3 regions of the Streptomyces sp. NPDC001401 genome follow, and region 3 is predicted to be linked to each of the others. Evidence: riboswitches for the same ligand, from Rfam matches in the RefSeq annotation. Region 3 holds a riboswitch; each other region holds the start of a gene.
What was found. A riboswitch is a leader RNA that binds a small molecule or an ion and turns the genes downstream of it on or off. The one in region 3 is predicted to bind cyclic di-AMP.
Positions count from the first base shown of each region.

Region 1: linked by a shared signal. The riboswitch ahead of ACFY10_RS36105 (NlpC/P60 family protein) and the one ahead of ACFY10_RS18930 (transglycosylase family protein) in region 3 are both predicted to bind cyclic di-AMP.
Region 2: linked by a shared signal. The riboswitch ahead of ACFY10_RS18070 (NlpC/P60 family protein) and the one ahead of ACFY10_RS18930 (transglycosylase family protein) in region 3 are both predicted to bind cyclic di-AMP.

Region 1 is NZ_JBIAWI010000013.1:220,814-231,190, forward strand. Features, by position in the region: gene ACFY10_RS36090 (SDR family NAD(P)-dependent oxidoreductase) at 1-400, opposite strand, end outside; gene ACFY10_RS36095 (hypothetical protein) at 621-806, opposite strand; gene ACFY10_RS36100 (hypothetical protein) at 811-1,029, shown strand; gene ACFY10_RS36105 (NlpC/P60 family protein) at 1,033-2,514, opposite strand; cyclic di-AMP (ydaO/yuaA leader) riboswitch at 2,523-2,697, opposite strand; gene ACFY10_RS36110 (DUF5997 family protein) at 3,031-3,408, opposite strand; gene ACFY10_RS36115 (LysR family transcriptional regulator substrate-binding protein) at 3,467-4,252, shown strand; gene ACFY10_RS36120 (hypothetical protein) at 4,321-5,187, shown strand; gene ACFY10_RS36125 (TerD family protein) at 5,214-5,786, opposite strand; gene ACFY10_RS36130 (permease) at 5,911-6,945, shown strand; gene ACFY10_RS36135 (TIGR03943 family putative permease subunit) at 6,942-7,670, shown strand; partial or broken gene ACFY10_RS36140 (type I glutamate--ammonia ligase) at 7,716-7,964, opposite strand; gene ACFY10_RS36145 (alpha/beta fold hydrolase) at 7,967-8,845, opposite strand; gene ACFY10_RS36150 (ATP-binding protein) at 8,967-10,377, shown strand, end outside.
Region 2 is NZ_JBIAWI010000004.1:606,590-616,966, forward strand. Features, by position in the region: gene ACFY10_RS18040 (DUF5691 domain-containing protein) at 1-530, shown strand, start outside; gene ACFY10_RS18045 (cobalamin B12-binding domain-containing protein) at 686-1,102, opposite strand; gene ACFY10_RS18050 (lipase family alpha/beta hydrolase) at 1,456-2,322, shown strand; gene ACFY10_RS18055 (M23 family metallopeptidase) at 2,604-4,031, shown strand; gene pcrA (DNA helicase PcrA) at 4,137-6,623, opposite strand; gene ACFY10_RS18065 (ScyD/ScyE family protein) at 6,747-7,826, opposite strand; cyclic di-AMP (ydaO/yuaA leader) riboswitch at 8,088-8,258, shown strand; gene ACFY10_RS18070 (NlpC/P60 family protein) at 8,267-9,430, shown strand; gene ACFY10_RS18075 (tellurite resistance/C4-dicarboxylate transporter family protein) at 9,668-10,377, shown strand, end outside.
Region 3 is NZ_JBIAWI010000005.1:105,079-115,455, reverse strand. Features, by position in the region: gene ACFY10_RS18960 (protein kinase) at 1-1,101, shown strand, start outside; gene ACFY10_RS18955 (glycoside hydrolase domain-containing protein) at 1,244-2,068, shown strand; gene ACFY10_RS18950 (SurA N-terminal domain-containing protein) at 2,226-2,873, shown strand; gene ACFY10_RS18945 (nucleoside triphosphate pyrophosphohydrolase) at 2,974-3,984, shown strand; gene ACFY10_RS18940 (cytochrome P450) at 3,949-5,187, opposite strand; gene ACFY10_RS18935 (transglycosylase family protein) at 5,406-6,386, shown strand; cyclic di-AMP (ydaO/yuaA leader) riboswitch at 6,582-6,752, shown strand; gene ACFY10_RS18930 (transglycosylase family protein) at 6,756-7,442, shown strand; gene eno (phosphopyruvate hydratase) at 7,743-9,029, shown strand; gene ACFY10_RS18920 (septum formation initiator family protein) at 9,143-9,619, shown strand; partial or broken gene ACFY10_RS18915 (DUF501 domain-containing protein) at 9,645-10,046, shown strand; gene ACFY10_RS18910 (exopolyphosphatase) at 10,254-10,377, shown strand, end outside.

The sequences.
Region 1 (10,377 bases), on a different contig from region 3:
GATAGTAGCCGGTGAGCGCGGCGGACGAGCCCACGTTGACGATCGACGAGCCGGGCGGCATCAGCGGGGCGAGGTGCTGGATGCCGAGCAGCGGTCCGGTCGTGTTCACCGCCTGGACCTGCGCGAAGTCCTCGGGGCGCACCGCGCCGAGCCGCTCGCGCCGGATGATGCCCGCGTTGTTGACCAGCCCGTGGATCTCGCCGTACGACTCCTTCAGCTCCGCGGCCAGCTTCGCCCAGTCGCTCTCGCTGCTGACGTCGAGCGGCCGGCAGTCGCCCTCCGGCCGTACGTCGGTGGCGATCACCCGGGCCCCGGCCCGGGCTGCCGCCTCGGCCTCGGCGGCCCCCTGTCCGCGGGCCGCCCCGGTGACGACCACGATTTTTCCGGCCAGCCGCTGCATGTACTGATCGCTCACGTCGACATTGTTCACCACCGCGGCAGCCTCAGCTCGTAGTCCGGCTGGATCCGCCGCATGCAGCCGGTCGAGGGCGCCGTGGTCGTCGGCCGAGTTCCACGGGTAGTGCGTGTCGCAGGAGTGGCCGAGGGAGGGGATGGCCGCGGCGACATGGTCATGGCAGCCAGGCCCGGCGGGTGTTGTCGGTGGGACTGTTCAACGGTCATCAGGCTCCCTTCAAGGGCGCGACAGGGAGCGGGAGTTGTGGGGTCGGATTGCCCAGGGCGTGGAACAGCGCCGTCGCGAGGACCAGGCCCTCGCGGGCGATCGGCGCGAGCAGGTGCTCGTCGGGGGCGTGCTGCAGACAGCCGGGGTAGGAGCGCGGCAGCCATAGTGCGGGCAGGCCGAGCACGTCCGTGAAGACCGCGCCCAGTTGGAGGGACTCACGGTCCGCCCCGCCCTGGTCTGCGACGCGCTCGCCCCGCAGTACGAGTTCGGTCGCCTACGTCCGGGTCGAGCACCCGGTCTTCCGGCAGCACGAGGCGCAGATCCAGACGATGCTCGGCCGCCGACTCCCGTGGGCGGCCTCGCAGTTCACCGAGCTGCTGGTGTCACGGCTGGACCGACGTTCCTGAACCTCACGCAGGCCGGACCGCGATGCGGATCGCCGCCTCCCCGGCGTTGTGGATCGACTCCTCGCGGATCACCGAGCCCGGGCCGGGCGCGTGGATCATCATGCCGTTGCCGGTGTAGAGGCCGACGTGGCTGAAGTTGTCGTGGAAGAAGATCAGGTCTCCTGGGCGGCTCTCGGCGAGCGGGATCACCGTGCCGATGCTCGCCTGCTCGGCCGTGGACCGCGGCAGGGCGACCCCCGCGGCCTTCCAGGCGGCCTGGGTGAGACCGGCATTGTCGTACGACTCCGGTCCGACCGCACCCCACAGGCACGGCCTGCCGATCTGCGCCTGCGCGAAGGCGACGGCCCGGTCGGCCTTGGTGCCGGTGGGCGTCTGCGGGGTCGGGACACCCGTGTCGAGGACGGTCAGCTCCTGCGAGCGCCAGTCCTGGGCCGCAGGTATGCCCGTGTCGAGCACCGACGGCTGCGAGCGCCACTCCTGGGCCATGGACAAGCCGGTGTCGAGAACCGTCTGCTCCTGCGGGCGCCACTGCTCGGCCGCGGGTACGCCGGTGTCGAGGACCGACGGCTGCTGCAGCCGCCAGGCCTCGTCGGCCGCACGACGGGCCTGCTCCTGTGCCACGGGGTCCTGCCAGCCGCCCTGGAGCGGCTGCACGACGGCCTGCTGGGCCGTGGTGGCCCAGGCGGGCTGCGGAGACTGGGCCTCGATCGCCGCGAGCGGTGAGCTCTGCTGTGCGGCCGCCTGCCAGGTGTTCCCGGCCGGTCGAGGCTCGACGGCCGGGCGCGGGACGGAGGTCTGCTGGGCCGTGTACCGGTACAGCAGCTCGCTGGCGGCCGCGATCCTGCGTTGGCTCTCCTGCTTGGACTTCCGCAGCGAGGTCTGCTTCGACTCGGGGGCCGCCGGCAGGGCGGCGACGGCCTCCTGACGGGGTGCCGGCACGGCGGGCAGCGCGGTCGCGTGGCCGGCGGTCAGCTCGGCGACGGGACGGCGGACGCCTGCCGCGGGCAGCTCGGGCACGGGCCGCCCGGCCGCCTCCAGCTCACGGCCCGCACGACCCTCCGCACGCTCCGCCGGACGCGCGCGCCGGGTCTCGGCCGGGCGGCTCGGCGTGCGGTCGGACGGCAGTACCGCCGGGACCGTCGGGCCCAGCGACGCCCGCGCCGCGTCGAACCACTGCCTGGTGACGTTGTCGAGGTCGGGATCAGAGCGCCTGCCCCCGCCCGCCGGGGTGCCGCGCCCACGCTGGCCCGACCCCTGAGTGCGGGTCAGGTTGTACTGGCCGGTGTCGCTCTCGGCCTGGTCGTAGAGGCTGCTCACGCGCTGCCGGACGTCTTCGCGGCTGGGGCCCTCATCCCCCGTCAGGGGCACCGCGTCGGCGGTCTGCGACAGCAGCGCCACCGAGGTGAGGGCCGCCGTCGCAAGAGCGGAATTGCGCATACCGGGCAGGCCGAGGCCTCCGGTGCGCGATGGTCGATCCGGCGCCATGGGAGCCGTACTCCTTCCGTACTCCGCCTACCGAGTTAGCTGTCGGGTTCGGGCGGTCGGTTCCGGAAGGCATGCCCTACGGCCCCTGCCCTGTCGGGCAGTTGGGCCGATTCACCCCATCGTTCGGTTGGGTCCCCGGCTCCGGCTGCCACAGGGGCGCACCGGACTCGGCGGAGGCCACGCGTCCCGGCGGGGTTCGCCGGAGGAACTCGTGCGGCCTGATGCCACGCTAGCCAACTTGTGCGGCTCGTGTGAAGGTTGAAGGCCGGAATGTCCGATACGCTTTTGTGACCTTCGTCGTGATGCACCGTCAGATCCGTGCGTCGCGCACGCAACGGATCCGAACGGCAACCGACTGTCGCGGGCGGACGGCGTCAGCGCCCCAAAGGGGCGCGGGGCTGCATCGATCTGCGGCTCCGCCGCGCGGGCGCGGCCGGCCACGACGGCGCCGCAGACGAAAGGCGACATATCCCGGCCCCGCTGCGGAGCCGCACAGCGGCGCAGCCCGCGGAGCGCTCAGCGCTCAGCGTCCCGCTTCTTGATCCGCGCCGCCTCCTTGCGGACCTCGGCCTGTGTGGCCCGCTCCTTCTGCAGCCACTCGGGCTGCTCCTGCTTCAGGGCCTCGATCTGCTCGGTGGTCAGCGGCTCCGTGATCCCGCCGCGCGCGAGACCCGAGATGGAGACGCCCAGCTTCTCCGCGACCACCGGACGGGGGTGCGGCCCCTTGGCCCGCAGCTCACGCAGCCACTGAGGCGGATCGGCCTGGAAGGCGTCGAGCTCGGCTCGCGAGACGACACCCTCCCGGAATTCGGCGGGGGTGGCCTCGAGGTACACACCCAGCTTCTTCGCCGCGGTCGCGGGCTTCATCGTCTGGGTGCTCTGGTGCGACTTCATGCCGTCCAGGGTATCGACCGTGTTCGAGACCTCCGACCACGGCCGGTAACCTGGCCCGGTGACAGGCTCGGAAGCATCCCCAACGTTCCGGCTTGCGTACGTCCCGGGGGTGACGCCCGCCAAGTGGGTGCGGATCTGGAACGAGCGCCTGCCCGACATCCCGCTGAACCTCCTCGCCGTACCGGCCGCCGAAGCATCCGACGTGTTGCGCGCCGGTGACGCCGACGCGGGACTCGTACGGCTGCCGGTCGACCGTACGTTCTTCAGCGCGATCCCTCTCTACGCCGAGACGACGGTCGTCGTCGTCCCCAAGGACCACGTGATCACGGCGGCGGACGAGGTGACCGTCGAGGACCTCTCGGAGGAGGTCCTCTTCCACCCCCTCGACGACGTCTTCGACTGGGACCGGCCGCCGGGCGAGCCCGCCTTCGAGCGCCCCGCCACCACCGAGGACGCCGTGGAACTCGTCGCGGCGGGTGTCGGCCTCCTGGTCGTCCCCCAGTCGCTGGCCCGTCTGTACCACCGCAAGGACCTCACGTACCGGCCGCTGGTGGACGGCCCCGAGTCGAGCGTCGCCCTGGCGTGGCCCGAGGATGCGACCACGGACCTGGTCGAGGACTTCATCGGAATCGTCCGCGGCCGCACGGTCAACAGCTCCCGGGGCCGCAAGGCGCCGACGCCGGAGCCGAAGGGCGGGACCGGCGACACGGCCGGCGCCCGGCGCAAGCCCGCGGCGGGGAAGGCGACCGGGAAGACGGCAGGGAAGTCGACGGGGCGCAACCCGCGGGCCGGTTCCGACGTCTCCAAGGGCGCCAAGCGCAGGAAGCCCCGCCGCCGGGCATAGCCTCGGTCGGGGCGCCCTCGCCCCATTCCGATCCATCCGGTGGGGCGATGGACGGGAGGCGGGGGAGTTTGCTTCGCAAGGGGGAGCGGTCCGCAGGTGGGGCCGCGGACCGGCTGCGTGCCCGCGGACTGTGGGGCGATCGGGCCGGCCAGGGGCACGGGCAGCAGCGCGGTGCATGGTGGCGGGTGGCGGCGTTCGTCGGGCGCACGCTGCGGGGCGAGTGGCAGGGCATCGTCGTCGATCCGGTGCGGCAACTCGGACGTCGTGGGCTGCCCGCACTGTTCCTGGCGTTCCTGGCCGCCTTCGGTGTCATCTTCTTCCATGCGCTGGCGCAGCGGCCGGCCGGCGCCGTGGTGGTGCGGCTGCTCGGCGGCGTCAAGGCCGACCTGCCGTTGTGGCTGGCCCTGCTGCGCACGCCGGTGTCGCTGTACGTCCCGGCACTGGATCTGCCCGTGTGGGCGGGGATCACGCAGTTGTTCCTCGCGTTCGCGCTGGCCGAGCTCATCCTCGGCCGGGCCAGAACGCTCGTCATCTCGTACGCGACCACACTCGCCGGCACCCTCATGGTGCGCGTGATGATCGCGCTCGGTCCGGGCTGGGGCGGGCTGGGCCTGCCGCCCGGGATCGGGCAGGTGCTGGACACCGGACCGTCCGCCGCCGTCGTGGGCCTGTTCACCTATCTCGCCGTCGTCCGGCGCGCACCCGTCGTGTTCGCCCTCACCGGCGGGTCCATGGTGTGGGAGTCGATTGCCGTACCCAATCTGGCCGGCCGCGAGCACCTGATAGCCGTCGGCACCGCGATCGTCCTGGCCCTCTTCCACGTACACGGCCGCAGGCGGCCGTCCGCCCGGCCCCTCCCCCCGGTACGCCGAGCGCAGTCGCCGGGGGCGAGGGCCGGGGAGCCGTGCCCGGACGATCACGTCGCGGTCGGTTGAGCGCGTCGGCACGCACGCGACGCCGGTCAGGGCTGCGGGCTGCCGCCCATCTCCGCCGCAAAGCCCGTCGGGTCGCTGTCGAAACCTCTGACCGTCTCCTGGAACTCCCAGGCTCCGGAGGAGTCCCGGGTGAACTCGGCGACCGTCGCCGCGGTGGCGTCCGCGACCCGCCCGAAGTCGTCCTTGAGCAGCTCCGTGTATCCGTCGACGACCAGCACGCCCGTGTTCGAGACGTCGCCGAAGGGCTTGGGGCCGCTGCTCTGATGGATCGCCACGCCCACGACCACCCGCGCGAAGGAGGGTGCCAGGCGATCGAGCTCCAGGACCATCACCTCGACGAAGCCGTAACCCTGGCCGGTCTCGCTGTGCCGGCTCATGTTGATGGTGCCGTCCGGCGAGCGGCTCTCGGTGTGCACGACGTACACCGGCCGTCCGTACGGGGCGTCCTGCGAGTAGGTCGCCGCCATGATGTCCAGATGGTGAGGCGGCCGGTTCCAGGGGCTGGGATCCCACTTGAGCCGCACTTCGATCTTTCCCTGTATCTTGCCGCCGCCGCTCACCGGGCACTGCCCCTCTCGAATCAGGCCATCGCGGAACAGTCCCCCCGCAAGGTCAAGTATGTTCCCGGTCCAGTTCATTCATCCGCCTGTGGCGGCGTGTGCGCACCGTGAGGGGAGTGATCCTGGCTTATCTTCGCCACGAAATCTGACATCCGGAGTAAAAATGCAAAAAACGGATGAACTGGTTGATGTGGCGGAAGAAGTGGCGGTCGTCGCGTCGGCCGGCCACCAGGGTCGCCGCGTCACCGGACGGCCCTTGCCCGTCGTCATCGTCATGGCCGCCGGCTCGGTGGTGGTCCTCATGCTCACCGGCGTCGGATGGCTCAACCAGCCCGCTGTCGCGGCCTGGCGCACGGTCTGCCTGGCCATCACCGTCCAGGCGCTGCCCTTCCTGCTCCTGGGTACGGTCCTGTCGGGGGCGATCAACGCCTTCGTACCGGCCGACCTGTTCACCCGGATCCTGCCCCGGAGCCCCGCACTCGCCGTCCCGGTGGCCGGGGTCGCCGGGGTCGTACTGCCGGGCTGCGAGTGCGCCTCGGTGCCGGTCGCGAACAGCCTGATCCGCCGTGGTGTCACCCCCGCTGCCGCCTTCGCCTTCCTCCTCTCCGCCCCCGCGATCAACCCGATCGTGCTCACCGCCACGGCCGTCGCCTTCCCGGGAAACCCCGCCATGGTCGCCGCCCGGCTGCTGGCCTCCCTCGTCACCGCAGCCGCGATGGGCTGGCTGTGGCTCTGGCTGGGACGCGAGGAGTGGCTGCGGCCGGCCGCGCGCCATACGGGCCACCGGCCCGGACGCAGTCGCTGGAGGGAGTTCCGCCTCGGCTTCCAGCACGACTTCCTGCACGCAGGAGGCTTCCTGGTGCTGGGCGCCATGGCAGCGGCCACCTTCAACGTGGCCGTGCCGCGCTCGGTCCTCGACACCTTTTCCGGCTCGCCCTGGCTGTCCGTGTTCTTCCTGGCCGCGCTCGCCGTCCTGCTCGCCGTCTGCTCGGAGGCCGACGCGTTCGTCGCTGCCTCGCTCACCGGCTTCTCGCCCACTGCGCGGCTGGTGTTCATGGTGGTCGGCCCGATGGTCGACCTGAAGCTGATCGCCCTTCAGGCGGGCACGTTCGGCCGGGCCTTCGCACTCCGCTTCTCCACTGCGACGACGGTGGTGGCCGTGGCCGCCGGCGTCCTGATCGGAGGCGCACTGCTGTGAAGCGCCACGCCCAAGTCCTCCTGCTGGTCCTGACCGGCCTGGGCCTGCTGCACGCCGCCCTGTTCAGCGACCTCTGCCTGCGCTACGTCAAGGAAGGCCTGCGCCCCCTGCTGATCGCCTCCGGCGTGCTGCTCCTGTTGCTGGGCGTGGCAGGAGCAGCGCTGGACCGCACGGCCCCCGAAGCCGACGCACACGCACACGGCCACGACCACTCCACCGCCCCCCGCATCGCCTGGCTGCTGTTCCTGCCCGCGCTCAGCCTGCTCCTCTACGCCCCGCCCGCCCTCGGCGCATACACGGCCTCGCACACGAACAACAAGGTCGTGGCGAAGGAGCAGCGGTTCGACCCGCTGCCCGCGACCGTCCCCCTGCCGATGACCCTCACCGACTTCACCGCCCGGGTCCAGCAGGACCGGGAACAGGCCGTCAGAGGCCGCAGCATCCGCATGACCGGCTTCGCCACCCCGGCGGGGCAGGGCGGCGGCTGGTATCTGACCCGGATCATCTTCACCTGCTGCGCGGCGGACTCCCAGTCGGTCAAGGTCCGCATGTACGGGACTCCCGCACCGCCTGCCAACACCTGGGTGGCCGTCACCGGAACCTGGCACGCCAACGGCACGCTCGGCACGAAGTCCGCGACGGCGGCCCTCGACATCCACCGCACCGAGCGCATCTCCCCGCCCGTCAACGCATACACGGACGACCTTCCGCTCACCCCCTCGTGAGGCCGCGCAGGTTCGCCGGGCGCGACCGGATCAGACGGGCCCGCAAGGGCGGGTCAGACGTCCTTGCAGGAGGTACTCGTGGTCGGCCTCCAGGGCGTCCAGGACGGAGGGGAGGTCGGTGGGGACCTGGGGGACGCTCGCGTGTTCCTCGGGGGCGAGTTCGTAGAGGTCCTTGTCGACCGGCTCCGGTGGCTCCGTCTTGTTCTTGATGCCGTCCAGGCCCGCCAGGAGCATGGCCGAGAAGGCCAGATACGGGTTGCACGACGGGTCCGGGGCCCGGAACTCCAGGCGTTTGGTCAGGGCGCAGTGGACGAGCGCACGAACTCCCGGATGATCCGGGCCAGTTCCGTCGGTCGGTCCAGGGGGAGCAGCGTGTAGCCGTCGTCCACCTCGACCAGCCGCCCCTGCGGCAGCAACGCCGCGAGACGCCGGCCGTGTTCGGGCGGCATCACCCGGTCCTCGCGCGCCCAGACCACCAGAGCGGGCCGGTCGAAGAGCGGCAGACGTTCGGCGGTCGCTTCGAGCAGGCGGCGGGTGGCCCGGTTCGCGGTGCGCAGCAGTCGTACGGCGTCACGGCGGATCCCAGGCTGCCGCAGCACCGGCCGCATCCAGCGCGCGGTGGCCGCGTCGCCCCGCTTGGTCAGCCAGCCGAACGCGATCGGCAGCCGGCGCACCGTCCGCACCCGCATCTGCTGCATGAACAGCCCGAACATTCGGGGCGAGAGACGACCGGTGAGGACCAGGGTCCGGCCGGTCAGCCCGGGCGGGAAGTTGTCGAACGCGTCGCAGGACACCAGTACTGCCCGCCCCAGCCGCTCCTCCCCGTCGGCCATCAGGAACTGCGCGAGAGCACCACCCGTGTCGTTCCCGACCAGGGTGACCTCCCGCAGATCCAGCCGCTGAAGGAACTCCGCGACGAGCCGCGCCACCCCGGGCAGCGACAGATCCGCGTCCGGGTGCATCGGGTGGCGGTGCGCGCCCAGCGGGAGGGTCGGGGCGATGCACCGGTGGTCGGCGGACAGGTCGGCCGACGGGCCCTCCCACAGCGAGGCATCCATCATCAGGCCGTGCAGCAGCACCAGTACGGGACCGTCGCCGCCGGTGTCCTCGTACGCGATCGTGCCCGCGGAGAGCTCGATCTCGTACGCACCTGCAGTGCGGGCAGTGGTGTTCATGAAGGCCTCCCGTACGCGTCCGCCACGTGTCCGCACTCAAGAGGGCCGAGCGGCCCGGAGTGTGACATCCGACCGGCAGGACACGTCATCCCACCCCGCCCCCGGTGGCAGAATCGGCGGCGTGGACCGGGGGATCCTCGAGCGCGAGCCCGAGCTGGCACAGCTGGCCACGGCCGCACGGGAGGCGGCGGACGGGGCCGGTTCGGTGGTGCTCGTCTTCGGCGAGGCCGGAATCGGCAAGTCGAGCCTGGTGAGGGCCATGCCCGACCGGCTCCCCCTGCAGGCCCGCGTGCTCGTCGGACAGTGCGACGACCTCGCCACCCGGCGGCCCCTGGGCCCGTTCCGCGACCTCGTCGGCAGTGTCGGAGCCGAACTCGCCCGCGCCGTCACCGAGGGCGGCGACCGCCACCGCGTCTACGAGGCCCTGCACGGCGAGCTGGCCGTGACTCCGCATCCTGCAGTACTCGTCGTCGAGGACGTGCACTGGGCCGACGAGGCGTCCCTGGACGCGCTGCGCTTCCTGGTGCGGCGCATGGAGCGGCTGCCCGCCCTCCTCGTTCTCACCTACCGCGACGACGAGTTGAGCCGCGGACACCCCCTGCGCCACCTCCTCGGCCAGGTCTCCCGCGCACCCCGCGTGCACCGCCTGCCCCTGGCCCGGCTGTCACTGGACGCCGTTCGCACGCTCAGCGCTGCCGGCCGGCTCGACCCGGCGCAGGTCTACGAAGTCACGTCCGGGAACCCATTCTTCGTCGCCGAGGTCCTCGCGGCCGGCGGCACCGGGGGAGTGCCCCCGACGGTCGTCGACGCCGTGCTCGCCCGGCTGCGCGGACTGGATCCGGCCACCGTGGACGCGCTCGAGCAGCTCGCCGTCGTCCCGTCGGCGGTCGAACGCCCCCTGGTCGACGCGCTGCTGAACGGTGGGGTGGCGGTTCTCGCCGCGGCCGAGCAGCGCGGGCTGCTGGCCGTTGCCCCGGAACGGGTCGCGTTCCGGCACGAGCTGATCCGGCGGGCGGTCGCCGACTCCGTGCCCGCCGCCCGGAGCATCGACCTCAACCGCAACGTCCTCGCGGCGCTCGTCGCCCGCCCCGGCTCGGACGCCGCCCGCATCGTCCATCACGCCGCCCAGGCCGGAGACCAGGACGCCATCGCCCGCTACGGGCCCGACGCGGCCCGCGACGCCGCCGGAGCCGGCGCCCACCGCGAGGCCGCCGCCCAGCTGCGGCTCGTCCTGCAGCAACGGCACCGCTACACCCCGCCCGACCTCGCCGACCTGCTGGAACGCTATGCCGTGGAGAGCTACACCATCGCCGACTCGGCCGCCGCCGTCAGCGCCCAGCGGGAGGCGGTGGCCCTGCGCCGCTCGCTCGGCGACACCCTCGCCCTCGGCGCCGATCTGCGCTGGCTCTCCCGTATCCACTGGTGGGCCGGGGACGCCGACGAGGCGCAGGACGCCGCCCGCGAGGCCGTCGCCGTCCTGGAACACGCGGGCGACGACCGGCTGCTGGCGCTCGCCGTCAGCAACATCGCCC
Region 2 (10,377 bases), on a different contig from region 3:
TGACGGACGACTGGCAGAGCGAGCTGCACGCGGCGTGGTGCCGGGCCGCCGTGCGGCAGCGGGACCCCGAGTGGGCCTGGGCACTCCTCGGAACCCCGTCCGCCCCGGAGGCCGGCGGGCCGGGAGCCGTGTCGCTGGCCGAGCGCGCCAAGCTGCTCGGGACGCTCAGCGCCGTCGAACGGGCCGACTGGGTGGCCGGATTCATCGCGGCACATGGTCTGTCCGAAGCGTTTCAGCTGCTCGGGGTGTGCGCGGTGCCCTGGTCTGCGCCGCTCGGACGGGCGGTCGTCGACGCGCTCAACATCGCGCGGGACGCAGGGAGTTATCCATGGAGCTTCAGCGGAGTAATGGGCCTGGCCGAGCGCTGCCTCGACCCCTCCGAAGCGAGCCGCCTCGACGGCCTGCTGGCGATACCGGACGAACCGGAGGACGCGTCGCCCGGTGCCGGGGGCTACTGGGCGGAGGCGTTCCAGCGCCTGGTGACTACGTTGCGGTTGCGGGCGGCGATGGCGGAGGAGCTGGGGGCGTAGGGCGGTACGCCTTCATTGGACGGCGCGCCTTCAGCACCGGTCGGCATATTTCAGCCCGTCCGGCGTTTGAGGACGAGGCCGTTGAGGCCGATCGGGGGTCTGGGGGCAGAGCCCCCAGGGACAGCAAGCCCCACTCACCCGCAGCGCATGACGGCCTACGCCCCGGCCGGCTGCCGAACATTCGCCCGCACCCAGTCCACGATCGACTGCGTCGTCGCCCCCGGCGTGAAGATCTCCGCGACGCCCTTCTCCTTCAGCGGAGCGATGTCCGCCTCGGGGATGATCCCGCCGCCGAAAACCAAGATGTCCTCCGCGTCCCGCTCCTTGAGCAGGGCGATCACCGCGGCGAAGAGCGTGTTGTGGGCACCGGAGAGGATCGACAGCCCGATCGCGTCGGCGTCCTCCTGGATCGCGGTGTCGACGATCTGCTCGGGAGTCTGGTGAAGGCCAGTGTAGATGACCTCCATACCGGCGTCGCGCAATGCACGCGCGATCACCTTGGCCCCACGATCGTGGCCGTCGAGCCCCGGCTTGGCCACCACCACGCGGATCGGACCGGCTGCCACACCCATCACTGCCTCCATGAAGCGACTGCATGCATCCCTACCGACAAGTACTGCAGTACCCAAACCGGCCGGGGAAGTGAACGAACGTTATCGCCAGCATCCCGCAACCGGCAGTTTCGCGGTGAAGAGCGAGGGGGAAATCACACGATGGGACACGTTCACCGCGCACTGTTCCGGCGGGAACACGCGCAACGGGAGCCGCAAAGAGGTCGCCGCACCACCGCGCCGCAGGCCGCGCGCCGTGGCGATGCGGCGCGTCGACGATGCCACGAAGGGCAGTCGACCACCTTCCTCGCGGCCTCCCACGAGGGCACACGGGGGACAGAGGCGTCCTCCTGCGTGCCGACAGGAGGTCGGCCATGAAGGTCACAAGGGCAGCGCTGCCCCTTCTTCCACTCTGTCAGCGGCTGCTCCCGAGCAGACTGGCGGGACTCTCCCTGGCGCTGCTGAAGGCGACCGCCCTGGAAATCGCGATCCTCGCGGGACACCTCCTCCTCTATCCCTCCGGCGTCACACAGGAACGCCGAGGACCATCGGCCCCGCTCCCGTCGCCGGGCGGCGCCGCGCAGCTGCCGACCGAGACCAAACCCCCGGTCGTCCTCCTGCACGGCTTCATAGACAACCGCTCGGTCTTCGTGCTGCTGCGCCGCAGCCTCGCCCAGCACGGCAGGCAGCAGGTCGAGTCGCTCAACTACTCGCCGCTGACCTGCGACATCCGCACCGCGGCCGAGCTGCTGGGCCGCCACATAGAAGAGATCTGCGAGCGCACGGGCAGCAAGCAGGTCGACATCGTCGGGCACAGCCTCGGCGGACTGATAGCGCGGTATTACGTGCAGCGGCTGGGCGGTGACATCCGCGTTCGCACGCTGGTGACACTCGGCACCCCGCATTCCGGCACCCGGGTGGTGCCGCTGGCGAACGCGCACCCAATCGTCCGCCAGATGCGCCCCGGCTCGGAGCTGCTCGAGGAACTGACCCGGCCCGCGCCGGGCTGCCGTACGCACTTCGTGAGTTTCTGGAGCGACCTCGACCACCTGATGGACCCGCTGGAGACCGCCTGTGTCGACCACCCCGACCTGATGGTGCAGAACGTACGGGTGAGCGGGATCGGACATCTCGCCCTGCCCGTGCACCCCGCCGTCGCGGCCGGGATACGCCAGGCCCTCGACGCCGAGCGAACAGGAGCCGAAGCCGCCGCCCATGCCGGCGGCCTGACAGTGGCGTGACCGCGTCCCGTACAGGCGGCTTACAGCCCTCGGACGGCGCTCGGACAGCACGCGAACGCCTTTCCGACAGCCATTCGGCCTCGAACATTCTTCGAACACAGGGCCAAAGCCGTGCCCACCCTCCCCCGAAACACGGCCGAATGCCCGTTTCCTGCGCGCACGAAACCTGTTGAAGATTGTCGAGCCCGCATACCGCCGGGTACAGTCACCGCACTGCTCTGGCAGCCCCTGTTGTCGAGGCGAAAGAGAAGTTGGTGAACGACCGTCACCCGTCGGGGACCATGACTACCCCGGCCCCGGCTTCCGACGCCGCCTCGGCGCACTACGCGTCGTACGGCACGCAGGAAGCCCAGTACGGCGACTTCACCACGTACGGCGGCTACGACTCCAACGGTTTTGCGACCGGCAGCCACGCCACCGGGACCTTCGCCGCAGACCCCCTGTTCGGCAGCCTCCCGGGCGAGAGCACCGGTTCGTACGACTCCGGCCACTGGGCCACCAGCAGTCACCACACCCTGAACTACGACGCGTATGCGGCCCAGCACCATGCCGCCTATGACACCGGCGTGTACGACACAACCGCCTGGACCACCGCCTACCAGCCGCTCTCTGTCATCCCGCCACAGTCCACCGGACATGATGTCTCCGGTCAGTGGGACGCGAACGCCTGGCTGCAGCCCGATCATTCGGGCGCTCCCGCCGACCAGACCCAGCAGTGGGAATGGGGCACCCAGGCCTTCGACACCGGGGCGTACGACGCCACGCAGTGGAACTCCGAGAGCCCGGAGGGCGGCGCCACCGCCGCACCCGCCGACGACTACGAGCAGCAGGCCGATCAGGGCTCGTACGGCGAACCCGTCCCGGACGACGGCCAGTTGGACGCCGTCGGAGAGCAGCCCTCTCTCACCCCGCTCCTCGACGACCAGGAAGAGGTCACGCCGGCTCCGGCATCGCGCGCCGCCTCCCGAAGCGGGGCCCGTTCCCGCCGCCGCGCGCCCGCCAAGCGGTCCGCGCTGCTGACCATCGCCGTGCCCTCGGCGTGTGTGATGGGCGTGGCCGGTATCGCCGCCGCCTCCGTGGGCACCTTCACCGGCGACCAGGACACCTCGACGACCGCCTCGGACGCGCATGCGGTGAAACCCTCCGCCGCCAACAACAAGCTGGACACCCAGATCCAGAGCCTCTCCGCCGGCGCGGACGACTTCGCCGACCGGGCCAGCCGTACGCAGGAGCGCATCGACCTCAAGACCCAGCAGGAGGCCGAGAAGAAGAAGGCAGCGGCTGAGGCGGCCCGCAAGGAGCGGCTGCGCCCGAAGTACGTCCTTCCGGTCACCCAGAAGGGGCTCAGCGCCTACTTCGGCCAGGCCGGCATCAACTGGATGTCCGTGCACACCGGCATCGACTTCCCGGTCTCGTACGGCACGACGGTGATGTCCGCGACCGACGGCACCGTCCGCACGCAGTGGAACAGCGCGTACGGGAACATGATGATAGTGACCGCGAAGGACGGTACGGAGACGTGGTACTGCCACCTCTCCAGCTACCGCGTCTCCTCCGGTACGACCGTGAAGGCCGGCGACCCGATCGCGTACTCCGGCAACTCGGGCAACTCGACCGGCCCGCACCTGCACTTCGAGGTCCGGCCGGGCGGCGGCTCGGCGATCGACCCGCTGCCGTGGCTGCGGAGCCATGGGCTGGACCCGACGTAGAAGCCCCTGGGGGCTGCGCCCCCAGACCCCGCTTCGGCCTGAACGGCCTCGTCCTCAAACTCCCCCAGAGGGGGTGCCCCCAGACGGGCTGTAAGTCACCGCCAGTTACAACTTCTCCACCGGCGCATATCGCAGCAGCAGCCGCTTCGGCTTGGTGTCGCCGAAGTCGATCGTCGCCTCGGCGTTCCCGCCCGTGCCCTTCACGGCCACGACCGTGCCGAGTCCGAACTGGTCGTGCGTGACGCGGTCGCCGACGGCCAGCGAGACCACCTGCTTGTCGGAGGCCCGGCTCGTGGCGAAGCCGGACGCGCCCGATGCCGAGGAGCGCGAGCGGGAGGACGACAGGGAGGCCGCCACACCCGACGCCGGGCCGGAGGGGACCGGTGCCGTCGCGCCTGTCCGCTTCCAGTCGACGTGGTGCGCCGGGATCTCCTCCAGGAAGCGCGAGGGCGGGTTGTACGACGGCTGCCCCCATGCGCTGCGCAGCGACGAGCGCGTCAGGTACAGCCGCTCACGCGCGCGGGTGATGCCGACGTACGCGAGCCGCCGCTCCTCCTCCAGCTCCTTGGTCTGGCCGAGGGCGCGCATGTGCGGGAAGACGCCGTCTTCCATGCCGGTGAGGAAGACGACCGGGAACTCGAGGCCCTTGGCGGTGTGCAGGGTCATCAGGGTGATGACTCCGGAACCGTCCTCGTCCTCATCCGGGATCTGGTCGGAGTCGGCGACCAACGCGACGCGCTCCAGGAAGTCGGAGAGCCCGCCGGTCGCCTCGCCCTCACCGGATTCCTGCTCGAACTCCAGGGCCACGGCGGCGAGTTCCTGGAGGTTCTCGATGCGGGTCTCGTCCTGGGGGTCGGTGGAGGCCTGCAACTCGGCGAGATAGCCGGTGCGTTCGAGGATCGCCTCCAGGACGGTCGCCGGGCCGACGCCCGACTCGACGATCGTGCGGAGGTCCTCCATCAGCGTGTTGAACCGCTTGACGGCGTTGGTCGACCGCGCGGCCATGCCGTACGCCTCGTCGACGCGGCGCAGCGCCTGCGGGAAGCTGATCTTCTCGCGCTGGGCGAGGGCGTCGATCATCGCCTCCGCGCGATCGCCGATGCCGCGCTTGGGGACGTTCAGGATGCGGCGCAGCGGCACCGAGTCCTCGGGGTTGGCCAGCACCCGCAGGTAGGCCAGGACGTCCCGGACCTCCTTGCGCTCGTAGAAGCGGACGCCGCCGACGACCTTGTAGGGCAGGCCGACGCGGATGAAGACCTCTTCGAAGACACGGGACTGGGCGTTGGTGCGGTAGAAGACGGCGACGTCTCCGGCCTTCGCCTCGGCGGAGTCCGTGAGGCGGTCTATCTCGTCTGCGACGAACTGCGCCTCGTCGTGCTCCGTGTCCGCGACGTAGCCGGTGATGCGCGCGCCCGCGCCCGCGTTCGTCCACAGGTTCTTGGGGCGGCGGGACTCATTGCGCTCGATGACCGCGTTCGCCGCACTCAGAATGGTCTGCGTGGAGCGGTAGTTCTGCTCCAGGAGGATCGTCGTCGCGTCCGGGTAGTCCTCTTCGAACTGGAGGATGTTGCGGATCGTCGCGCCGCGGAAGGCGTAGATCGACTGGTCGGCGTCACCCACGACGCACAGTTCGGCGGGCTGCAGGTCGTACTCGTTGGGCGGTACGTCCTCGGCGTGCGCGCCGGTGCCGACGAGTTCGCGTACAAGCGCGTACTGGGCGTGGTTGGTGTCCTGGTACTCGTCCACGAGCACGTGGCGGAAGCGACGGCGGTAGTGCTCGGCGACGTCCGGGAAGGCGCGCAGCAGGTTGACCGTCGTCATGATCAGGTCGTCGAAGTCGAGGGCGTTCGCCTCGCGCAGCCGCGACTGGTACATGGCGTAGGCCTGGGCGAGGGTCTTCTCGAAGCCGTCGGCGGCCTGGGCGGCGAAGTCCTCCTCGTCGATCAGCTCGTTCTTCAGGTTCGAGATCTTGGCACTGAAGGACTTCGGCGGGTAGCGCTTGGGGTCGAGGTCCAGGTCGCGGCAGACCAGGGCCATCAGGCGCTTGCTGTCGGCGGCGTCGTAGATCGAGAACGACGAGGTGAAGCCGAGCTTCTTGCTCTCCCGGCGCAGGATGCGCACGCACGCACTGTGGAAGGTCATCACCCACATCGCGTTCGCGCGCGGGCCGACGAGCTGCTCGACGCGCTCCTTCATCTCGCCCGCGGCCTTGTTGGTGAAGGTGATCGCGAGGACCTGGCCCGGATGCACATTCCGCTCGCCCAGGAGGTAGGCGATGCGGTGGGTGAGCACGCGGGTCTTGCCGGAACCGGCGCCGGCCACGATGAGCAGGGGGGTGCCGGAGTGGACGACGGCCGCGCGCTGGTTCTCGTTCAGCCCGTCCAGGAGCGCGGCCGGGTCGATCGCCGGGCGGGGGGCGCCGTCGCGGTAGTAGGCGTCCCGGTCCGGTGGCACGTCGAACTTCCCGCCGAACAGATCGTCCGGAACCGGCTCCGGTCCATGATCGTCCTCGGGCGGCGGCGGAGGTTCCTCCTCGTGCCCGCGGGGGGCCTGGAGGTTCGCCAGGAAGCTGTCGTCAAAGAGGCTGCTCATCGCTCTCCGAGTCTAGGGCGCCCCACTGACAGCCCGCCGCCGCCCTGAGAACATCGCCGGATTCAGCGACCCGGAGGGCCGGGAACCGGCCTCCCGGAACCCGGCCCTCCGGCCTCCCGCAGCTCAGAAGCCGAGGATCTTCCAGACCTGGCCGCCGGGCGTCTTCCTGCCCTCCAGGACCGTGCCGTCACGGTCCGCGATCGACCAGGCCGAGACGTAGACCTTGCCGTCCCAGGGGTCGACGGCAATGCCCGCCGGGAACGGCACCTTCACGTTCGTACGTGTGCCGCCCGAGACCTTCGTCACGACGCCGGCGAAGAGCTGGCTGACGTACAGATCTCCGTCGTCGTTGAAGGCGATGCCCGTGATCGAGCCGAAGCCGGACTTCCAGCCGAGGATCTTCCCGCTCCAGGGGTCGACCTTCCACACGCGCGCGGTGGGCTTCTTGGGCTCGCCGTTCAGCTCGCCGACGTAGAGGTTGCCGTCGGGGCCGAGGGCCAGGGATGTGGGGACGGCCTCGTGCTTGTCATGGTCCTTGAAGACCGTGAACGGGCGGGCCTTGCCGTTCGGGGAGACCTCGATCAGGTCGTTCCCGGCCGCGTCGGCGACGATCTTGCGGCCGTCGGGGAGGGCGAGGACGGCGTACGGGTTGGAGTCGACGGACGCCTTGTGCGGGTTGTACTTCAGTTCTACGGCGGAGATGTCGGCGGCGATCCTCGCCTTGCCCCGCTCGATGGACAGGAGCTTGCCGAGCTTGTTCCAGGGCGGGGTGGTGGGCACGCCGGCCTCCGGCGGGGCCCAGGTCTCCACGCCCCAGACGCAGCCGTTCAGGGCCGAGACGCCGTCCACGCCGACCGAGAAGCCGCCGTCGGGCGCTCCCGCCGAGGGCAGGCCGTCGACCACGCGGTAGTGCTTCCAGGCACCCCCGTCCCAGAAGATCTTGGTGACTGCCGACGAGAGACCTATGCACGTCGGGCCCTCCGGTCCCTGCCCCAGGCACTTCTTGCCACCGCGGCCGGCCTCGGCGACGTACAGGTGCCCGTTGTCGTACGAGAGCTGGCGCGGGTTGTCCAGGCCGGTCGCGATCACGCGGATCACCGGCCTGCCGCCGGAGTGTCCGCCGGTGGCGCTCGCGGGCGCGATGCCCGCGGTGGCGGCCAGGGCGGCCGATGTGCCCATGACGAGTGCTGTGCGCTTTCTCATGGCGTACCCCCTCACCTGCCGCGGCACCTGACCGCGACTGGCTGGAAGTTAGCGTCCGGAAGCGGTCGGACGTCATCACTCCGGCAAAAATACGCACAAGTCGGTGCAGATCCCTCCGGATTGACGACCACCTGCGACGTCCTGACCAAAGGTCACGAAAATGTATCGGGCATATCGAACATCAACCTTCACAGAGGCCACACGAGTTGGCTACCGTTCCGGGCAGGCCGCACGACCCCCACCGGCGAACGTCGCCGGGCCGCGCGGCCTCCGCCGAGTCCGGCGCGCCGCCGCGCATCCGGAGCCGGGGACCCACACCGACCTTGGGGTGAATCGGTCCGACTCCCTTTCGGGAACGGACCGTAGGGCAACCCTTCCGAACCACCCGCCCGAACCCGACAGCTAACTCGGTAGGCGGAGCATGGAAGGAGTCGCCTCCCTTGGCGTCGCACCGCAAGTCGCGCCCCGCGGGTACGCGCGTAGCAGGCATACGCACCCCCGCCCTCGCCACGGCCGCCCTCACCTCGGTGGCCCTGCTGTCCCAGTCGGCCAATGCCGCCCCCGCCGCTGACGGGAAGCCCAGCCTCGAAGAAGTCGAGAAGAAGGTCGACGACCTCTACCGCCAGGCGGAGTCGGCCACCGAGAAGTACAACGCGGCCAAAGAGAAGACCACGCAGCAGCGCAAGAGCGTCGACACCCTCCTCGACGACGTCGCCAAGCGCACTCAGAAGCTCAACGAAGAGCGGGAGCAGCTCGGTTCGTTCGCCGCGGCCCAATACCGGACCGGCGCCGCCGCACCCGACACGGCGACCTTCCTGCTCGCCGACTCCCCGCAGGACTACTTCGACCAGACGCAGCTGATGGGGCGGCTGACCTCCCGCCAGAAGAGCGCGGTCGACGACTACTTCACCGAGCAGTCCGCGACGATGAAGAAGCGTCAGGAGGCCTCCAAGAGCCTCCAGACGCTCACCGAGACGCAGAGCAGTCTGCAGACCGCCAAGTCCACGGTGCAGAAGAAGCTCTCCGACGCGCGCGAACTGCTGTCGAAGCTGACCGCCGAGGAGAAGGCGCGGCTCGCGGCGATCCAGAAGAAGAAGGAAGAAGAGGCCGCCCAGAAGGCCGCGGAGCTCGCGAAGCAGCAGGCGGCGGAGGAGAAGGCCAAGGCGGAGGCCGCTGCCCAGCAGGATCAGAGCGGCAGCTCCTCCACGGACTCGGGATCCACTTCCACCAGCGATTCCTCGTACGCCACCAAGGCCGAGAAGGCGCTCGCCTTCGCCCGCGCGCAGATCGGCAAGCCGTACGTCTGGGGCGCCACCGGCCCCGACTCCTACGACTGCTCCGGCCTCACCCAGGCCGCCTGGAAGGCCGCGGGCGTCTCCCTCCCGCGCACCACCTACGACCAGGTGAACGCCGGCACCACGGTCTCCCTCACCGACGCCCAGCCCGGCGACCTGATCTTCTTCTACGACGACATCAGCCACGTCGGCATCTACATCGGCAACGGCATGATGATCCACGCCCCGAAGCCCGGCGCCTACGTCCGCGAGGAGTCGGTCTACTACGGCGGCGAATCGATCATCCACAGTGTGGTGCGGCCCGCCTGAGGCACCGGTGAGCCCTGCGACACCGGGGAGCGGTGCACGCGCGCGTGGAGGCAGTTTGTGATGCACGCGCGCGTGCGGGCCGTTTTCCGGGAGTTCCGCGGAGGGCGCCTTCCCTGAGTCGCCGGCGTGCAGCTCCTGTCCGGCGCGCCCGTTCCTGCCCCGCGCCCGCGCGTATTTCGCCGTACCCGCGCGCGTGGCCCGCCCTCAACCCGCGCCGCGCTCCTTAGCATCGGCCCCATGTCCGGACCGACCTCACTCCGCGCCTGGTGGGCGCAGCGTTCGCCGGCGGCCGGGTCCGCCGTGATGGCGACCGGCATTCTGTCGGTCGGGCTGCATCTGACGGGGTACGAGGTTCTGTCGCGGGTCTTCCTGGTCCTGGCCTGTGCAGCCTGGGCGGGGCTGGCGGCGGACTTCGGCGTCCGTCTGATGCGGGATCGGGAGAGGTGGCGGGCGGAGGCGGGGACGCCGGGCGCGCTGACCGCCGTCGCGGCGACCGCCGTGCTCGGAACCCGGTTCTCCGCCCTGGGACGGCAGACCCTCGCCGAGGCCCTGCTCGCACTGGCGGCCGTGCTGTGGCCGGGGCTGCTGGTCGAAGCCGTACGGCACTGGCGACGTCACATGCCGGGCGCGGTCTTCCTGTGCTGTGTGGCCACGCAGGGGCTCGCGGTGCTCGGCGCCACGCTCGCCGGGGCCGAGGCGACGGCATGGCTCGCGCATGCGGCGCTCGTGCTGTTCTGGCTCGGGCTCGTTCTCTACGGCTGTGCGCTGGCCCTCTTCGACCTGCGACAGGTGAGGCAAGGGCCGGGCGACCAGTGGATGGCGGGCGGCGCGCTCGCCATCTCGGCGCTCGCCGGATCGAAGCTCGTCGCCGCGGACAGCGCGCGCCTGTACCTGTGGAACGACGACGACCGCGGTGTCCTGCGCTCGGTCACCGTCGCGCTGCTCGC
Region 3 (10,377 bases):
CGCAATGTGATGGTGAAGCAGGACGGCACCGTCACCGTCCTCGACCTCGGTGTCGCCTCCGTCATGGACGCCGACACCACCCGCCTCACCCACACCGGCACCCCCATCGGCTCGCCCGCCTACATGGCGCCCGAGCAGGCCATGGGCGGCGCGGTCGGCCCGTACACCGACCTGTACGCGCTCGGTGTGCTGCTGCACGAACTCCTCAGCGGCGACGTCCCGTTCGCGGGTTCCACGGCACTCGGCGTACTGCACCGGCACCTGTACGAGCCCCCGGTCCCCGTACGCCGTATCCGCCCCGAAGTCCCCGAGGCGCTCGAAGCCCTGGTGCTGCGCCTGCTCGCCAAGGACCCGCTGCACCGCCCCGCCTCGGCGCAGGAGGTGTACGAACACCTGGCGCTGCTGCTGCCCGCGCGCGGGACGCCCACCGGGGCGCCACTCGACCCCACGCGTCCCTTCCTGCGCCCGCACGCCCCGTGGCCGGACCGCGCGCGTACCCCCGCGCCCCAGCCCGCCCCGGCCATCGAGAAGGCGGAGAAACCCGACGTCGCCCGCGCCGTCGACGAGGTCAAACGCCTCCTCGGCGAGGGCCGCATCACCCAGGCCGTCGACATCCTCGGTGCGATCCTGCCCGCCGCCGCCGAACAGCACGGCGAGCACTCGCCGGTCGTCCGCACCCTGCGCAAGCAGTACGCGGCCACCCTCATGGACGACGGCCAGTACCGGCGCGCACTGCCCGAACTGCGCCGCCTCGCCGACGAACGCGCCGCCGAGGCGGGCCAGGCCGACCCCCAGTCGCTCCGCTTCCGCTACGAGGCGGCACAGTGCCTGGAGTCGCTCGGCGAACCGGCGGCGGCGCTCGCCGAGTACCGCGCGCTGCTGCCGTACTACGAGAACCAGTACGTGGCCGGCGACCCCGAGCTGGCGCACGACGTCCGCCGCCGCATCGGCCACCTGCTGCTCGCCCTCGGCGAACGCGGGGCCGCCCACGAAACCCTGGCGCGACTGCTGATGGACGTGGAGCGACTGCGCGGCCCCGGGCATCCGCTCGCGGCCGAGATCCGCCGCACCCTGCAGTGGCTGGGACAGGTGCGCGGCTAGATTTTGCCGAGCCCTGGGAGATTCTTGTGATCTTCCGGGGTTTGTGTTTCCCGAACACATGGGCGGCGCCGGATAGGTTGCGGTGCGTTTTTCGCCAGGCGACGCACAACACATGTAATGCACAACCAGGGGTGGGGTACACATGGCAGGCCATCGGCAGTCCAAGAAGCGCAGATACATCACCTGGGCCGCCGCCGCTGCCACCGTCGTCGCGGGAGCTGGAATCGCCGCGCAGACCTCCATGGCCGCCACCACCTGGCCCGCGCAGAAGACGTACACCGGACGCGCCTTCGACACCTGCGCCGCGCCCTCCCTCTCCGCGATGAAGGCCTGGCACACCGGCTTCTACGGCGCCGCCGCGGTCTACATCGGCGGCAAGAACCGCGGCTGCTCCCAGCCCAACCTCACCGCATCCTGGGTGAAGTCGGTCAGCACGGTCGGCTGGAAGCTCATTCCGCTCTACGTCGGCGCGCAGCCGTCCTGCGGATCCGGCGGCTCCGAGAAGATCAGCGCCTCCACGGCCGCGACCGTCGGCAAGAGCGAGGCGGACGACGCGGTGGCCAAGGCCTCGGCGCTCGGCATCAAGGCCGGCAGCCCGATCTACCTGGACATGGAGTTGTACGACATCACGAACACGTCGTGCAACAACGCCGTGCTGACGTACGTCCGCGCCTTCGACAAGGAACTGCACGCCAAGACGTACCGCACCGGCTACTACGGCTTCACCAGCTCCAGCGCCAAGGCGATCGCCACCGCGACCGACAAGACCGACCTGCCGGGCAACCTCTGGTACGCCCTGTGGGACAAGCAGAACACCACGACCGCGGACTGGCCGTGGGGCTCCACCCAGTTCACCAACCACAGCCGCGCCCACCAGTACCTGGTCAACAGCAAGGAGACGCGGAACGGGTACACGATCACCGTGGACCGCGACGCGTGGGACGCCCCGGTGGCCATCACCGGCTGAGCCCCGGCACGCGCGCGTGCGGGCGGCGTGGGGCGCGGCGGTGCCCGAAGTCCCGGTGAATCGTTGGTCGAATGGGTTGGCCACAGCCCACCCACTGCCTACCATCGATCACCGCAAGACTTTGTGCACCGTCGCACAATCTCCTCGGGAGGCTTCCTTGCACCGCCGACGTCGCACCGCGCTCCTCCTCACCGCCGCGATCGCCGCCGCGGCCCCCCTCCTCACCGCCTGCGGAAGCGATGCGCACCCCGGTGCGGCAGCCGTCGTCGGCGGCGAAAGGATCACCGTGGCGCAGCTGGAGACCCGGGTGAACGAGGTGCGCACGGCGCAGCGGGCGGCCGTGAAGGACGAGGCGCAGTACAAGCAGGCCGTCTCGCAGACCGCCGGCCTCACCCGCGACACCCTGCACGGGATGGTCATCGACCGGGTGCTGCACCGCGCCGCCCAGGACGCGGGCGTGCACGTCACCCCCAAGGAGGTCCAGCAGATGCGCTCCGGCCTGGAGCAGCAGGTCGGCGGCTCCAAGGCACTGCAGACGGCCTGGCTCCAGCAGTACGGCGTCGCCCCGCAGCGCCTCGACGACAACCTGCGCCTCCAGCTCGAGGCCCAGAAGCTGGCCCAGGCCCTCGGCGCCGACACCAGCAAGCCGGCCTTCTGGAACGCCCTGACCCAGGCGTCCAAGGAACTCCGCGTCGACCTCAACCCGCGCTACGGCACCTGGGACGTCCAGAAGAGCAGCCGCGTCGACGCGAAGACCCCGTGGGTACGCGAGGTCACGGCGACCGGGACCCAGCAGACGGCGTAACGGTCCTCCAGGGCCGCCCGCCCTGTGGACAGCGGCCATGTCGACAACAGCCCTGTGGACAACTTCCGGGGCTGTCGGCGGCGTGCGTTACGTTCGGATCGTGAACGCAACCAGCTCCGAAGAGGCCCCCGGCCGCATCGTCCTGCTCACCACCAGCCACCGCGTCGCACCCGGCCTGCTGTCCTGGCCCGCCTGGCAGGCGCTGCACGCCGCCGACCGCGTGCTGTGCTCGGACGGCGCCCACCCGCAGCTGCCGTATCTGCGGGAGGCGGGCATACGGGTCGACGAGGCAGCCCCCGCCGCCGAGGAACTGGTCGACGCATGCGGGGGCGGCCGCACGATCGTCGTGGTCGCGACCGGCGAGGGCGAGCCGGCCCTGACCGACGGCCTGGCCCGCCTCGCCGGCTCCGGACGCATCCGCATGCCGGACCTGGAGCTGCTCCCCGCCTCCTACGACCTCCCGGGCGCCCGCCTCCTGGACCTCGTCCAGGTCATGGACCGCATCCGCGCCGAGTGCCCGTGGTCGTCCCAGCAGACCCACAAGGGCCTGGCGAAGTACGGCATCGAGGAGGCGTACGAACTCGTCGAGGCGATCGAGGAGGGCGACCGCGACGAACTGCGCGAGGAGCTGGGCGACGTCCTGCTCCAGGTCGTCTTCCACGCCCGTATAGCGGAGGAGGACCGGGACGCCCCCTTCTCCGTCGACGACGTGGCCGCCGGCATCGTAGCCAAGCTCATCCACCGCCACCCGCACGTCTTCGGCGACGAGACCGCGTCGACGCCCGAGGAGGTCAAGGAGCACTGGCTGCGCACCAAGGCGGTCGAGAAGCAGCGCACCTCGGTGACGGAGGGCATTCCCCTCGGCCAGCCCGGCCTGGCCCTCGCGGCGAAGCTGGCGTCGCGGGTGCGGACGGCGGGCCTGGAGGTTCCGCTGCCCCAAGTCGAGGGTGTCGGCTACGAGTTGCTCGCGCTGGCGGCGCGCGCCGAGGCGGAGGGCGTGGACCCGGAGGCCGCACTGCGGGCGGCGGCCCGGGCCTACCGCGATGCGATCAAGGAGACGGAGGCCCTGGGCCGGTCAGGCAGCGGTGAACCGCACGGGCAGGTCTCGTAGTCCGCGCATGATCAGCCCGCCCCGCCAGCGCAGATCGGCGGGGTCGGCGGCGAGCTCGAGGTCGGGCAGACGGCGCAGCAGGGTCTCGAGGGCGGTGCGGCCTTCGAGGCGGGCCAGGGGGGCGCCGAGACAGTAGTGGATGCCGTGGCCGTATCCGAGGTGCTGGTTGTCCCGGCGGGAGAGATCGAGCGTGTCGGGCTCCGAGAAGCGGGCGGGGTCGCGGGCCGCCGCGGCCAGGACGACCAGGACGGGGTCTCCGGTGGCGATGCGCTGCCCGCCGATGGCCAGCGGTTCGGTGGCGAAGCGCCAGGTGGCCAGTTCGACCGGGCCGTCGTAGCGGAGCAGCTCCTCTATACCGGTGTCGAGCAGGGCGGTCTCACCGCGCTCGATCGACTCCTGCAGCCGGTGCCGCTGCTCGGGATTGCGCAAAAGCGCATATGTCCCATTGCCGATCAGATTGATGGTGGTTTCGAAGCCGGCGAAGAGAAGCACGAAGCACATGGCGGCGGCCTCGTTCTCGGTGAGGTGTTCGCCGTGGTCGGAAGCGCGGATGAGACCCGAGATCAGGTCCTCGCCGAGGTCGCCCCGCTTGCGGTGGATGAGTTCGGCGAGATAGCTGCGCATTTTCTTGACGGAGCGGGCGACGCCGCCGCGCGGGCCCCCGCCGTGCCTGATCATCATCCCCGCCCAGTCGCGGAAGTCGTCCTGGTCCTCGCGCGGGACGCCGAGCAGATCGCAGATCGCATAGATGGGGAGGGGGAAGGCGAAGTCGTGGATCAGGTCGGCCTCGCCGTGCGGCGCGAACCGGTCGATGAGATCGTCCGTCAACTCCTGTACGCGCGGCGTGAATTCGGCCACCCGGCGCGGGGTGAACGCCTTGGAGACGAGGCGGCGAAGCCGGGTGTGGTCCGGCGGGTCGATGTTGAGCAGATGCGTCATCAGATTGGCGCTGCGCTCCCCCGGGATTCCGGTCCTGCTCTTGCCGTGCGCGTCCTCGGCGTGATGCGCGGGGTTCTTCGAGAGCCGCCCGTCCGCGAGGGCCTGGCGCGCGTCGGCATAGCGGGTCACCAGCCATGCCTCGACCCCGCTGGGAAGTTTCGTCCAGTGGACGGGGGAGTGCTCGCGCAGCCAGGCGTAGGCCGGGTACGGGTCGCCGGCGAATTCCCAGGTGAAGAGTTCGGGAGCGGTGTTCGGGACGTTCACAGGACGACCGTATCCGGAGCCCGCCCGTGAATGCGCCGCCGCAGTGAACCGGTCAAAGGTGACACGCGCTCAAGTCTGTGATCTTCACGTGATCTACGCGGCATTAACTTGTGACAAGTGATCGGCAGCGGATACGTTCACGGACCAGCGCGGTGGTATCGAACGCCTGTCGGTGTCATGCGCCGCGCGGTCACTGCTGTCTCGCGAAAGGTCTCCGCATGCTCTCCGGGAACGGTCGACACCGTCGCCCCCGCCAGGCTCCGGCTCTCCTCGTCGCTGCCGGAGTGACCGGCTCCGCCATCGCGATCCCGCTCTTCGCCGCGAGCGGCGCCAGTGCCGCCGACGGCACCACGTGGGACAAGGTGGCACAGTGCGAGACCGGCGGCTCCTGGAGCGAGAACAGCGGCAACGGGTTCTACGGCGGGCTCAAGTTGACCCAGGAGAACTGGGAGAAGTACGGCGGCCTCGACTACGCCCCCAGCGCCGACCTGGCCAGCCGCAACCAGCAGATAGCCGTCGCCGAGAAGCTCCTGGACGACCAGGGTGTCGGCGCCTTCCACACCTGCGGACTGACCTCCGGGCTGACCAAGGACTCGGGTTCGGCCGACGTCGACACGGGTGTGCTGGACGGCGGTTCCGGTTCGTCCGGCTCATCTGATTCATCCGACTCCACCGGCTTGTCCAACTCGTCGAGTGGCGCTTCCGATGAGTCCTCTTCGTCGGATTCGTCCTCCGACTCGTCCTCCAGCACCTCCCCTTCGGCCTCCACGGACACGACGGACAACTCCGCCGAATCCGGTACATCGGCCTCGCCCTCCACCTCGCCGTCCGAGAAAGCCTCGGGCGGCTCACAGGGCGGCGACAGCTCGTCCACAGACAAGGCGAACGGGGACGACTCGGACAAGTCCGAGCAGGCGGTGGGTTCTTGGAGCCTCGTCGACACCGGAGCGATCGGCACCGGCCGCCACCGCGGCGCCAGCGCCGACGAAACCAAGGGCGAGACCAAGGGTGAGACCAAGGCCGGCAGTCGCGCGGGCGACACGTACACCGTCCATGCCGGCGACACTCTCGCCTCCATCGTCGACTCCCTTGACCTGGACGGCGGATGGCGGGCGCTCTACGCCAAGAACAAGAAGGCCATCGGTACCGACCCGAACCACATCGTCGCCGGTCAGACCCTGCAAGTGGGTGCCGAATAGGGCGAAATGCAGCGGGAGTTCACGTCACACTTCGCGCTGAATGTCCGGTTTGGTGAAAGTGTGGGATGAGTCTCAGAAGCCCTGATCGTCTTTGAAATTCGGCGGATCGCATGTCTACCGTCGTCACCGCTCGTCACCACGAGCCCCGGCTGCCGCAACGCCGAATCCTGCCAGCGGCCGTACGGGAACAGTCGTCGCTTAACAGCGCCGTAGGCAGGAGCGGGGGACCCAAGGTAAGTGCCGCACCGGGCAGTTGACGGCGGCGGCTAGGGGTGTAGCCGTGCCTCGTGCAAGCGAGGGCACGGCCGGGCAACTCAACCGGCCCGAACCCGACAGCTCACCTCGCAGGCGTCGGTGAGGGGATGAACCATGCTGTTTTCCGGCAAGGGCAAGCACCGCCGTCCGTCCAAGGCCACCCGCGTCGCCGCGCTGGCCGGCGTCACCGGTGTCGCCATCGCCGCCCCGCTGATGGCGGCCGGCAGCGCCTCCGCCGCCACCGCCTCCGAGTGGGACACCGTCGCCCAGTGCGAGTCGGGCGGCAACTGGTCCATCAACACCGGGAACGGCTACTACGGCGGCCTGCAGTTCTCCGCCTCCACCTGGGCCGCGTACGGCGGCACGCAGTACGCCTCCACCGCCAACCAGGCCAGCAAGGCGCAGCAGATAGCCGTCGCCGAGAAGGTCCTCGCCGCCCAGGGCAAGGGCGCCTGGCCGGTCTGCGGCACGGGACTGTCCGGCGCCGCCTACAACGGCGGCAGCGCGTCGAGCAGCTCCAGCAGCTCGTCCTCCACCAGCAGCCACTCCTCCGAGCAGAGCGCCTCCCGCTCCGCCGAGCGCCCGACGGCCAAGAAGTCGACGAAGACCGTCACCACCCCGACCGGCAAGAAGGTCAAGAAGGGCGACGGCGAGTACAAGGTCGTCAAGGGCGACACCCTCAGCTCGATCGCCGAGAAGCACGGCGTCAAGGGCGGCTGGCAGAAGCTGTTCAAGCTGAACAAGGACATCGTCGAGGACGCCAACCTCATCTACCCGGGCCAGCAGCTGCACCTCAAGTAGCAGCTCGGGCAACAGAGGGCTGGTAGCTGAACCACAGCGCCCTGACAGCCGTGTCCTCCAGCATGGAGGACACGTGAGGGCCTCCCCCGTCCCCACGGGCTCCCCGCTCCGGTGCGTCTTCCCCCGTACGCACCGGGGCGGGGTTCTTTTTGCCCCCACGCTTTGTTCCGTTCGGAAACAATTTACTCTCGGTTCTGCCCAAGGCGTGGTCGGCAACGTGGCCGATCGGCCTGAGGCGGTTAGGCTCGTCTCGCAGAGCCACTGCGCTACTGCCGCAGCCGCGTCACATCCATGAAGGAGATGCTCGTGCCGTCCATCGACGTCGTCGTAGCCCGGGAAATCCTGGACTCCCGAGGCAACCCCACGGTCGAGGTCGAGGTCGGCCTCGACGACGGCAGCACGGGTCGTGCCGCCGTCCCGTCCGGCGCCTCCACGGGCGCCTTCGAGGCCATCGAGCTCCGCGACGGTGACCCCAACCGCTACGGCGGCAAGGGTGTCGAGAAGGCCGTCCTCGCCGTCATCGAGCAGATCGGCCCGGAGCTGGTCGGCTACGACGCCACCGAGCAGCGCCTGATCGACCAGGCCATGTTCGACCTGGACGCCACCGACAACAAGGGCTCCCTCGGCGCCAACGCCATCCTCGGCGTCTCCCTCGCCGTCGCCCACGCCGCCTCCGAGGCCAGCGACCTCCCGCTCTTCCGCTACCTGGGCGGCCCCAACGCGCACCTGCTGCCCGTTCCGATGATGAACATCCTGAACGGCGGCTCGCACGCCGACTCCAACGTGGACATCCAGGAGTTCATGATCGCCCCGATCGGCGCGGAGTCCTTCTCCGAGGCCCTGCGCTGGGGCGCCGAGGTCTACCACACCCTCAAGAAGGTGCTGAAGACCAAGGGCCTGTCCACCGGCCTCGGCGACGAGGGCGGCTTCGCCCCGAACCTGGAGTCCAACCGCGCCGCGCTCGACCTCATCATCGAGGCCATCAAGCAGGCCGGTTACGTCCCCGGCGAGCAGATCGCGCTCGCGCTCGACGTCGCCGCGTCCGAGTTCTACAAGGACGGCAAGTACGAGTTCGAGGGCAAGTCCCGCTCGGCCGCCGAGATGACCGAGTACTACGAGGAGCTGGTCTCCGCGTACCCGCTCGTCTCCATCGAGGACCCGCTGTACGAGGACGACTGGGCCGGCTGGAAGGTCATCACCGACCGGATCGGCGACAAGGTCCAGATCGTCGGCGACGACCTCTTCGTCACCAACCCGGAGCGCCTGGCCCGCGGCATCGAGGAGGGCACCGCCAACGCCCTGCTCGTCAAGGTGAACCAGATCGGCTCGCTGACCGAGACCCTGGACGCCGTCGAGATGGCCCAGCGCAACGGCTTCAAGTGCATGATGTCCCACCGCTCCGGCGAGACCGAGGACGTCACCATCGCCGACCTCGCCGTCGCGGTGAACTGCGGCCAGATCAAGACCGGCGCCCCGGCCCGCTCGGACCGTGTCGCCAAGTACAACCAGCTGCTGCGCATCGAGGAGATCCTCGACGACGCCGCGGAGTACGCGGGCCGCTCGGCGTTCCCCCGCTTCAAGGGCTGAGCATCAAGGGCTGAACCGTAAAGGGTTAAGCCTGCGCCAGTCGTACGTACGTCCCCGTACCGGTCCCGTACCGTGTGCGGGGACGTACGCGCGTGTGACGGGAGGCGGGGAACATGGCCGTGAAGGACCGGGACCGGTTCTCCACCGCGACCAGGATCAGGCTGCTGGGCGAGCAGACGGCGGCCCGTGTCTACCGCTCCCAGACCAAACGGCAGGCCCGCCGATCCCGGCTGACCGGCCGGGCGGCGCTGCTCGCCCTGGTGCTCTGCTCGCTGGTCGTGGCCCTCGCGTACCCCATAAGGCAGTACGTCTCCCAGCGCTCCCAGATCGCCGATCTCCAGCGGCAGAAGGAGCAGGCCAAGGCGCGGGTCGAGCAGCTGCGCGACCTCAAGGCGCGCTGGCAGGACGACGAGTACGCCGAGCAGCAGATCCGGCTGCGCCTGCACTATGTGCTGCCCGGGGAGACGAGTTACGTCGTGATCGACCCGAACGTGGCCAAGCAGTCGCGCTTCGAGCAGGGCGCGGGCCACCGCCCCTGGTACACGAACGTCTGGGACGGGGTCGACAAGTCCGACGCCTCCGCCCAGTGAACCGACAGAGGAATTCAGTACAGGCATGGATACGCCCCCGCCGCCCACCCCGCGCACCGAGCCCACCGACGCCGACGTCGAGGCCTTCAAGCAGCAGCTCGGGCGGCCGCCGCGCGGGCTGCGTGCCATCGCGCACCGCTGCCCCTGCGGCCAGCCGGACGTCGTGGAGACCGCGCCGCGGCTGCCCGACGGCACGCCCTTCCCGACGACGTACTACCTGACGTGCCCGCGCGCCGCCTCGGCGATCGGCACGCTGGAGGCGAACGGCGTCATGAAGGAGATGACGGAGCGGCTGCAGACCGACCCGGAGCTGGCCGCCGCGTACCGCGCCGCACACGAGGACTACATCGCGCGCCGTGACGCCATCGAGGTCCTGGAGGGCTTCCCGAGCGCGGGCGGCATGCCCGACCGGGTGAAGTGCCTGCACGTCCTGGTGGGCCACTCCCTGGCCGCGGGCCCGGGCGTCAACCCGCTGGGCGACGAGGCGATCGCGATGCTGCCGGAGTGGTGGCTCAAGGGTCCGTGCGTGCAGCCGCTGCACGCGCCCGACCCGGCGGACGAGCTCCCCGGCGAGGCGCAGGGCGAGGTCACCGACCCCGCCGCGATCCGCAGCGGCTTCTTCGCGTACAAGCCGATGGTTCCCGAGGGCTTCAGCCGGGTCGCCGCCGTCGACTGCGGTACGAACTCCATCCGGCTGCTTGTCGCGGACGTCAACCCGGCCACGGGCGAACTGCTGGAGCTCGACCGGCGCATGACGA